4 regions of the Pseudarthrobacter quantipunctorum genome follow, and region 4 is predicted to be linked to each of the others. Evidence: riboswitches for the same ligand, from Rfam matches in the RefSeq annotation. Region 4 holds a riboswitch; each other region holds the start of a gene.
The links. A riboswitch is a leader RNA that binds a small molecule or an ion and turns the genes downstream of it on or off. The one in region 4 is predicted to bind thiamine pyrophosphate.
Positions count from the first base shown of each region.

Region 1: linked by a shared signal. The riboswitch ahead of thiD (bifunctional hydroxymethylpyrimidine kinase/phosphomethylpyrimidine kinase) and the one ahead of WHH00_RS00340 (ECF transporter S component) in region 4 are both predicted to bind thiamine pyrophosphate.
Region 2: linked by a shared signal. The riboswitch ahead of thiC (phosphomethylpyrimidine synthase ThiC) and the one ahead of WHH00_RS00340 (ECF transporter S component) in region 4 are both predicted to bind thiamine pyrophosphate.
Region 3: linked by a shared signal. The riboswitch ahead of WHH00_RS05920 (FAD-dependent oxidoreductase) and the one ahead of WHH00_RS00340 (ECF transporter S component) in region 4 are both predicted to bind thiamine pyrophosphate.

Region 1 covers NZ_CP148033.1:1,693,430-1,695,622, reverse strand. The annotation lists gene thiD (bifunctional hydroxymethylpyrimidine kinase/phosphomethylpyrimidine kinase) at 1-1,276, opposite strand, end outside; TPP riboswitch at 1,284-1,381, opposite strand; gene WHH00_RS07780 (Rne/Rng family ribonuclease) at 1,581-2,193, opposite strand, start outside.
Region 2 covers NZ_CP148033.1:1,607,492-1,609,684, reverse strand. The annotation lists gene WHH00_RS07355 (amidohydrolase family protein) at 1-729, opposite strand, end outside; TPP riboswitch at 810-917, shown strand; gene thiC (phosphomethylpyrimidine synthase ThiC) at 912-2,193, shown strand, end outside.
Region 3 covers NZ_CP148033.1:1,280,288-1,282,480, forward strand. The annotation lists gene WHH00_RS05910 (RNB domain-containing ribonuclease) at 1-360, opposite strand, end outside; gene thiE (thiamine phosphate synthase) at 437-1,186, opposite strand; TPP riboswitch at 1,214-1,331, shown strand; gene WHH00_RS05920 (FAD-dependent oxidoreductase) at 1,327-2,193, shown strand, end outside.
Region 4 covers NZ_CP148033.1:78,037-80,229, forward strand. The annotation lists gene WHH00_RS00335 (heme-degrading domain-containing protein) at 16-558, opposite strand; TPP riboswitch at 631-770, shown strand; gene WHH00_RS00340 (ECF transporter S component) at 835-1,458, shown strand; gene WHH00_RS00345 (ABC transporter ATP-binding protein) at 1,458-2,193, shown strand, end outside.

The sequences.
Region 1 (2,193 bases), 1.6 Mb from region 4:
GGACGGCGTAACTGCCGGAGGCCGACGCAGCGGCCAGATGGTCCACGTAGGACTTGGTGACAGGTCCCAGCTGCGGCTCAACGGTCCGCGTACTGAGCCATGACCGGTGCAGCTCAGACTCGACCTCCAGGCATTGCGCCGCGGAACGTGCCCAGAAGAGCTGCTCTGCCTCGGTGGGTGCCAGGGCACTGGTCCGCGCGAGCACCCGCGAGTAGCCGTTGAGGTAGATGGCATCCTGGGCGAGGTAGTAGGCAAAATCCTTCTCCGGCAGGCTGCCCGAAACCAGTCCGCGGATGAAGTCCAGCGCGTAGATGTCCGCCAGGTCCTTCCTGGCGTCCGCCCACAGCTGTGCAGCGAAGCTGCCCTCCCCGCGCACCGCCGGCACGTGGTGGAAGTGGTGCACAGGTCCGTTGCCCGTCCCCACCTCCAGGGTTTCCGAGGCCTCCAGCGCCCCGGCCAGCCAGGGCTTGACCTCGCGGAGGGTGGCCTCCCAGTCGCCCAGCCGTGCCTGGACTGTGGCCATCGCTGCCGAGAGTGAACAGCCGGTGCCGTGGCTGTTGCGCGTTGCCACGCGCTGTCCCGGAACCACCACCACGTCCTGGTTCAGCCTGCCGCCGGCATCGACCAGCGCATCGGGGCACTGATCCCCCGCCAGGTGCCCTCCCTTAACGAGCACCGTTGCCCCGGTGGCTGCCGAGAGCCGGTGTCCCTGCTCCAGGGCACCTTCCCAGGTCTCCTGCACCTCGCCGCCTACCAGCATGGCGAGTTCAGCCAGGTTGGGCGTGATGAGGTCCGCCAGCGGCAGCAGGCCGCGAAGCGCGGCCTCGGCGGATTCCTGGAGCAGCCGGTCACCGCTGGTGGCCACCATGACCGGGTCCAGCACCACGACGCCGGGACGCACCTTTTCGAGCCAGGCCCGGACAGCTTCGATCACCGCGGCGTCGCCCAGCATCCCGATTTTTACGGCGTCGATGCTGATGTCGTCACTGACGGCATCGAGCTGCTGGGTGAGGAAGGCTGCGGGGGGAACATGGACGCCGCGCACGCCGCGGGTGTTCTGCGCTGTGAGTGCGGTGATGGCGGCCATTCCGTAGCCGCCGTGGGCTGCGATGCTTTTCAGGTCCGCCTGGATGCCGGCCCCGCCGGAGGGGTCGGAACCGGCGATGGCCAGGACCCGGGGCACGTCGCGGTACTGGCCGGCCTGCGCTCCAGGGGCAGAAGCAGCAGCAAATGGAGAAGAAAGCGCAGGTGTGCCCTGGAAGAAGGCAGTGGGCATTGCGAGAGTGGAAGACAAGAGACATCCCTTCGCCGGTGCTAGCCGGACAGGTTCAACGGGTCTGGATCTCAGCCGGCTCTCTGCGCGGCACCCCGTGTCGGTTCCCTAGCGTAGCTTTTTTGCGGTCCGCGGGCTGAAGGTGACACAGTGCGACCGGCGCTGGGTGGAACGCGCAGTTTGAACGGCGGATTGAACGCGCGCCCTTAAGCAACGGATGCCCGGCCGGCCACTTCCTGTGGCTGGCCGGGCATCCGGTCAATGACTACTCCCGCTGCTGGAGATCCGGTTGCTGGATCTCCAGTTGCTACAGCTCTGAGGCAGGAACCCCGACACCGAGGATAATCGGTGCATCCGACGGCTTGCTGCTGGCCGGCTTGGAAGCACCCGCCTGGCCTGTTGCCGGTGCCTTGGCTGCATGGGAATGCCCGGCCGCGGCGGCAGGAACATTGTCATGCTGCTGGACCGAGGTCTCGTTGGCGGCTCCCTGCGCGCGGCTGGCACTGCGGTTGCGGCGTGCCCTGCGCGGGCGCGACTGCTCCAGCGTGTGGTCCGAGTAGTCCTTCTCCGCTGCAGCAGGCGCCGGCCGCTGCTGCCGGCCAGTTTCAGCTTCCCGCGGCTCCCTGTCCCGTTCGGGCTGGAGGGCCTGGCGCGCAGCCTCTTCGGCCTCGCGCCGGGCCGGCTGCCCTGCCGGCATTTCAGCCGGCGTTTCCACTGCCGTTTCGGCCGGCGTTTCCGCCGCTGGAGCGGCCTCGCCCAGGTGGGCGAAGGCCGCGGCAAGGCGGTCCAGGGTAAGGGCAGGCTTCGCCTGCTGCTCCTCTGCGTGCTCCACGAAGGGCAGGACTACCTTCTCCCCGCCAAAGGTCAGGACGGCAGCGGGCCTGGACGCATCGCCGTCGTGCTTCTCCGTTTCTGCAGGC
Region 2 (2,193 bases), 1.5 Mb from region 4:
AGCCTGCGCTGCAATGTCGGGAAAGGTGGCGATGTTGACCAGGGTGGGCACAATGGGCACCTCCTGCTCGACGAACCGGGGCAGGTGCCGCGGCAGGAGGCCTGTGGCGTGCTCCACGCAGTCGATGCCGGCGTCCAGCACGTCGTCGAGCGTCTCTTCCGCGAAGCAGTGCGCCGTAACGCGTGCGCCCTCATCATGGGCGGCGTGGACGGCGTCACGGACGACGGCGGCAGGAAACGAAGGCGCCAAGTCGCCGGCGTCGCGGTCAATCCAGTCCCCCACAAGCTTGACCCAACCGTCACCTTCCCTGGCCTGCTTACGCACAGCTTCCACCAGGCCGTCCGGTTCCACTTCCTCAGCGAACCCCCGCAGGTACCGCCGCGTGCGCGCAACGTGGCGGCCGGCTCGGATCAGCACCGGGACGTCGTTCCTGCCCTGCAGCCATCGGGTATCCGCAGGGGAACCTGCGTCGCGGACCAGCAGGGTGCCGGCGTCCAGGTCCGTCCGTGCCTGTTCTTCGGCAGTCAAAGCATCCACCGGCCCGCCCGCACCCAGCCCGATGTGGCAGTGCGCATCCACAAAGCCAGGCAGCACCCATCCCGCCAGAATCCTGTCCGGGGCCTTTGCCGGCCGGCGGAACGTCAGCCGACCGCCAACGGACCAGAGCCCGTGCTGCTCAGTGCCCGGCCCGGTCAGGACCGTCCCCGTGAACTCGATAATTTCTGCCATGAATTTGCCTCTTTCCCGCCGGGACAGGCTAGCACCGCGTGATGTGACAAGCCCCGCTTCAAGGCGTGTGGTAGCTTTCATCCTGACCACACGGGTGCCCCTGCAGGGGCTGAGATCGGGCTGACGCAGCCTGCGACCGTCGAACCTGTCCGGGTAATGCCGGCGAAGGAAGTGAGTATTCCTTGAGTACACCCAATCAGCAGCTGAACCCTGCCCTCAACAACCCGGGTGCCGGTCCTGCCGGCAACCAGCCCCCCGTAACGCAATCCCTGAAACCCCACTCCCTGGCATACCTCGAGGACGCCGGGAACGGGATCCGCGTTCCCGTGACCGAAATCAGGTTGGAACCGTCACCCAACGGCGTGCCAAACCAGCCGTTCCGGACCTACCGGACCGCCGGTCCGGGGAGCGACCCCGTTCAAGGCCTTCCTCCTGTCCGCAAGGACTGGATCGAAGCACGGGCAGACACGGAAGCGTACAGCGGCAGGGAAAGGAACCTGCTCGACGACGGCCGCTCGGCTGTGCGCCGCGGCGCCGCCAGCGCAGAGTGGAAAGGAGCAGCTCCGGTGCCCCGCCGCGCCGTCGACGGCAGGACCGTCACCCAGATGCACTACGCGCGGCAAGGAGTGATCACCCCGGAGATGCGCTTCGTGGCGCTGCGCGAGAACTGCGATGTTGAACTGGTCCGCAGCGAACTGGCCGCGGGCCGGGCCATCATCCCCAGCAACATCAACCACCCGGAATCCGAGCCGATGATCATCGGCAAGGCCTTCCTGGTGAAAATCAACGCCAACATCGGCAACTCCTCGGTCATCAGTTCAATCGCCGAAGAGGTGGACAAACTGCAGTGGGCAACCCGGTGGGGCGCAGACACCGTCATGGACCTCTCCACCGGGGATGACATCCACACCACCCGGGAATGGATCATCCGCAACTCCCCGGTTCCCATCGGCACCGTCCCCATCTACCAGGCCCTGGAGAAGGTCAACGGCGAAGCCAACGCCCTGACATGGGAGATCTTCCGTGACACCGTGATCGAGCAGTGCGAGCAGGGCGTCGACTACATGACCATCCATGCCGGCGTGCTGCTCCGGTACGTTCCCCTGACCGCCAACCGGGTCACCGGCATCGTGTCCCGTGGCGGATCGATCATGGCCGGGTGGTGCCTGGCGCACCACCGGGAGAACTTCCTCTACACACACTTCGACGAACTCTGCGAGATTTTCGCGAGGTACGACGTCGCGTTTTCCCTGGGCGACGGGCTGCGGCCAGGGGCAACAGCCGATGCCAACGACGCAGCCCAGTTTGCCGAGCTGGACACCCTCGCCGAGCTCACGCAGCGTGCCTGGGAGTACGACGTCCAGGTGATGGTGGAGGGCCCGGGCCATGTCCCGTTCCACCTGGTCCGGGAGAACGTCGAACGCCAGCAGGAGCTGTGCAAGGGCGCGCCCTTCTACACGCTGG
Region 3 (2,193 bases), 1.2 Mb from region 4:
GCCGTCCGGTGTGTAGAAAGTCTGGCCCCGGCGCCGTGTCTCGGCGTCCAGCGGACCGCCGGGAGCCACGAAGGCGGGTACGTCGGCGATGGCATACAGCACGCGGTAGTCGCTGCCGTCCCGCTCAATGTAGAGCGCCTGGTCAAGGTCTGTGGACGACGCCGGGTCGATGGTAATGAAGTCGATGCCGGTGAGGTCATGGGCTGGCAGCTGCAGTGCCGACACCGCGGCCTCGGCGTCCTTCACGGCATCTTTTGGATACTCGTTCGGCAGCTCAAGCTCCGTCCGCAGGGCGCTGAGTGCAGCCTCGAGGGCGTTGGTGTGCTCGTGGACATTGGGGGCCAGCCGATGATGTGACACGAAAATCAGCGTAGCCCGAATTTCGTAAATTATGCACGGTGCCGGGCACAGAATGCGCCGCAGATCCGGCTCCGCGTCAGGGGCGGGCAGCGTCCAGGGCGCCGAGCAGCGATGCGGCGGCTGCTGCCGGATCATCGGCTTCCGTGATGGCCCGGACCACAACGATCCTGCTGGCACCGGCCGCCACCACTTGCTCCACGTTGCCGTGGTCAATCCCGCCGATCGCGAACCAGGGCACGCCGCCGTCGGGCTTTCCCTGCCCCTGCGCCGCGGAGGCGGCGGCCGCATGCTTCACCAGGTCCAGGCCGACGGCGGCGCGGCCGGGCTTGGTGGGTGTTGCCCACAGGGGGCCCACGCAGAAGTAGTCGAGTGCGGCGGGGCCGGCGGCAGCGGCCAGGGCGGCGTCCACCTGGTCAGGGCTGTGGCTGGACAGGCCAATTGCGGCGTTCCCGTTCAGCAGCGTCCGGGCTGCCTTGAGGGGAAGGTCTTTCTGGCCGATGTGGAAGACCGGGGCGCCGGAGAGCACAGCAACGTCCGCGCGGTCGTTTACTGCCCACAGCCTGCCGTGGCGGACCGCTGCCTCCTTCAGGACGGCCAGGAGTTCCAGCTCCTCGGCGGCTTCGATGGATTTGTCCCGGAGCTGGATGATGTCCACGCCGCCCGCGAACGCGGCATCCACGAACTGTTCGAAGTCGCCCTGGCGGCGGCGCGCATCCGTGCAGAGATACAGGCGCGCATTGTGGAGCCCGGCACTGCCTTCCGCATTGATAAAGGCGTCTGTACCGGACGGACGGGAAGCGGCGGCAGGCGGGTGGGACACATTCATGGGAGCCAGCCTAGTTCCTCTACACTGGGCTCGTACTGCGGGAGCCGCGGCAGCTGTCACAAAGCGCCGGGCTGAGAGGGCGTCAGAGCCGACCGCTTGACCTGATCCGGTTAATACCGGCGTAGGGAAGGAGACAATCGATGCCTCACGCGCATGACGTTACCGGCCGCCCTGCTCCCGGCTCCGCGATCACGGCGGATGTTGCCGTGATCGGCGGGGGAGCGGTGGGCCACGGCATCGCCTGGGAGGCGAGGCGTTCGGGCCGTTCGGTGGTGGTGATCGATGACGTCCCGGGCTCGGGAGCCAGCTGGGCTGCCGCGGGGATGCTTGCACCGGTGAGCGAGCTGCACTACCAGGAGGAGGACCTCCTGGAACTCATGCTCGACGCCTCCGCCCGCTGGCCGGGTTTCGCCGCGGACCTCGCCTCGGCCGCGGGTTCGGATCCGGGATATCTTACGACGCCGACCCTGGCCGTGGGTGCCGACGCCGCGGACAGGCGGGCTCTGCTGGATCTGCGTGCCGTCCAGCTGTCCCACGGGCTCACGGTTGAACCGCTCACCATCCGCGAGGCCCGGCAGCGCGAGCCCCTGCTGAGCCCGGGCATTGCCTGTGCGCTGGATACCCCGGCGGACCACCAGGTGGATCCCAGGCTGCTGGTGGTTTGCCTCCGCCGCGCGTTGGCCCGGCATGCCGGCGGGACGGCAGGCAACCGAAGTCATGTGCCGGGCGCCGTCGACGGATACGCGGTGCCGGACACGGCAGCCGGCCTGCTCTGGAAGGACGGCGCCGTTGCCGGAGCAGTCCTGGAGGGCGGTGGGACCGTCCTGGCCGGGGAGACGGTGGTGGCCAACGGACTGCACGCCGCGGAACTTGCAGGACTGCCGGCGGGCCTGCACCTTCCACTGCGGCCGGTGTACGGGGACATCCTGCGGCTCGCAGTACCTGCCCACCTGCGGCCACTGGTGGCCTCAACTGTCCGTGGGCTGGTCCGCGGGACCCCCGTGTAT
Region 4 (2,193 bases):
CACGGCGTCCCCGCGTCAGTCCGCGCTTGCCTGCCTGAGGATGTCACGGAGGGCCTCGACCACCAGGTCATGGTCCTGCACCTGCGGTAAACCGGACACGGTGACGGTTGCCACGGCACCCACTCCGGTGACGTAGAGCGGGAAGGAGCCGCCGTGCGCGGCATAGCGGGTTTGGTCGAACCAGGCGTTGTCCTCGATCCGTCCTCCTTGAACCCTGGCGCGCAGCCCCACCAGCAGGGAAGGGACCTCGTAACGGGCGGCGGTCCGCTTCTTGGCCCCGATCCAGTGCCCGTTGTCCGGCGTTGCCCCCGGCAGGGCAGCGTGGAAGAGGACCTGCTCGCCCTTGCTGATGTCGATGGCGATGGGCAGCCCGCGCTCCTTGCCCAACTCCACCAGGAGCAGCCCCAGGTTCAGGGCGTCGTCCATGGAGAAGCCGGGAAACTGCAGCTCCCGGACCTCCGCCTCAATCCGGGCGATCAGTGCTTCCAGGGATCCCTCCGGCTGGGCAGCATGGGAATCCGGATCGTACCCGGTCATATCTGGTGGATTCGCAGTCATGGCCCACAATCTACCCCTCCCTGCGGTAAACTGAACCACGCCCAACAGGGCGAATATTTCACCAACAGAATCATTCAACGACAGGGGAGCGCCGCCGTCGGCATCACTGGCCATGCCAGGGACCGCAGGTGGGCGCTGAGAGTGCGGACAGCCGCAGACCCTCGAACCTGATCCGGTTAGTACCGGCGCAAGGGAGTCGAGTTCTCGAAGTGCGCGCAGCGGCAGCAGTGCCGGAAACCGCGCCCACTTTCCCCTCCTGTTCCTCAGGAGGACCACATGGCAACAACAGCAGTCAAGAAAACCGCCGGCAAGTCCTGGCGCGTCGTGGACATCGTGGTGGCGGCCCTCATCGCCGTCGCCGGCGGCGTCATCTTCTGGGCCTGGTCCCAGGGGGCCGCCGCAGTCTCCGGACCCATGAACGCCGTCTACCCGCCCCTGACCGGCCTGATCGCCGGCGGCTGGATGATTCCGGCCGTTCTGGGCATGCTTATTATCCGCAAGCCCGGCGCTGCGCTCTTCTGCGAGACGGTGGCCGCCACCGGTGAACTGCTCATGGGCTCCCAGTACGGGGCGTCCGTACTGTTCTCCGGGTTCGTGCAGGGCCTTGGCGCGGAGATCATCTTCGCCATCTTCGTGTACCGGAAGTTCAACCTGCCCGTAGCCCTGCTGGCAGGCGCTGCCGCCGGTCTTTTCTGCGGCCTGAACGACTCGTTCGCACCGTGGGGCTGGAACATCGCCTACGCCGCCGGCGACAAGCTGGCGTACATCATCTTCACCGCCATCTCCGGCGCCATCATCGCCGGGGCACTGTCCTGGGTTGCCACCCGCGGCCTGGCCAGGACCGGTGTGCTGAGCTCCTTTGCATCACGCAAGGCGGCAACGGAGCCCGTCTTTTCCTGATGGGCGCCCTTTCGCGGCATGAGGCATCCGTCGCGGTGCGTCCGGCTGCCGTCACGGCCCGCGGCTGGGGCTGGCGCCATGCAGGGCGCACCAAACCGGCCGTGCGTGCCCTCGACCTGGAGATCCGCCCGGGGGAGCGGGTGCTTCTCCTGGGACCTTCCGGTGCCGGCAAGTCCACGCTCCTCCACGCCCTGGCAGGGGTGCTGGGGGACATAAACGACGACGGCGGCGACGCCGGGGACTCCGACGAGACGGGCTCGCTGCTGGTTGACGGCGCCGTGCCCCGGGAGCAGCGCGGCCGGGCCGGACTGATGCAGCAGGACCCGGAGACGCAGGTGGTCCTCTCCCGCGTTGGCGATGACGTCGCCTTCGGCGCCGAAAACCTCGCCGTGCCCCGCGACGCCATTTGGGCCCGCGTGCACGAGGCGCTGGACGACGTCGGGCTCTCCCACCTGCCGCTGGACCATCCGACGTCTGCCCTCTCCGGCGGGCAAAAACAGCGCCTGGCGCTGGCAGGGATCCTCGCCATGCGTCCGGGCCTGATCCTGCTTGACGAGCCCACTGCAAACCTGGACCCGGCAGGTGTGCTGGAAGTCCGCGACGCCGTGGGCCGCTGCCTGGACAAAACCGGTGCCACGCTGGTTGTGGTGGAGCACCGGGTGTCCGTGTGGAAGGACCTGGTGGACCGGATCGTGGTGCTGCAGCCGGGCAGCGCCACCGATAATGCCGTGCTGC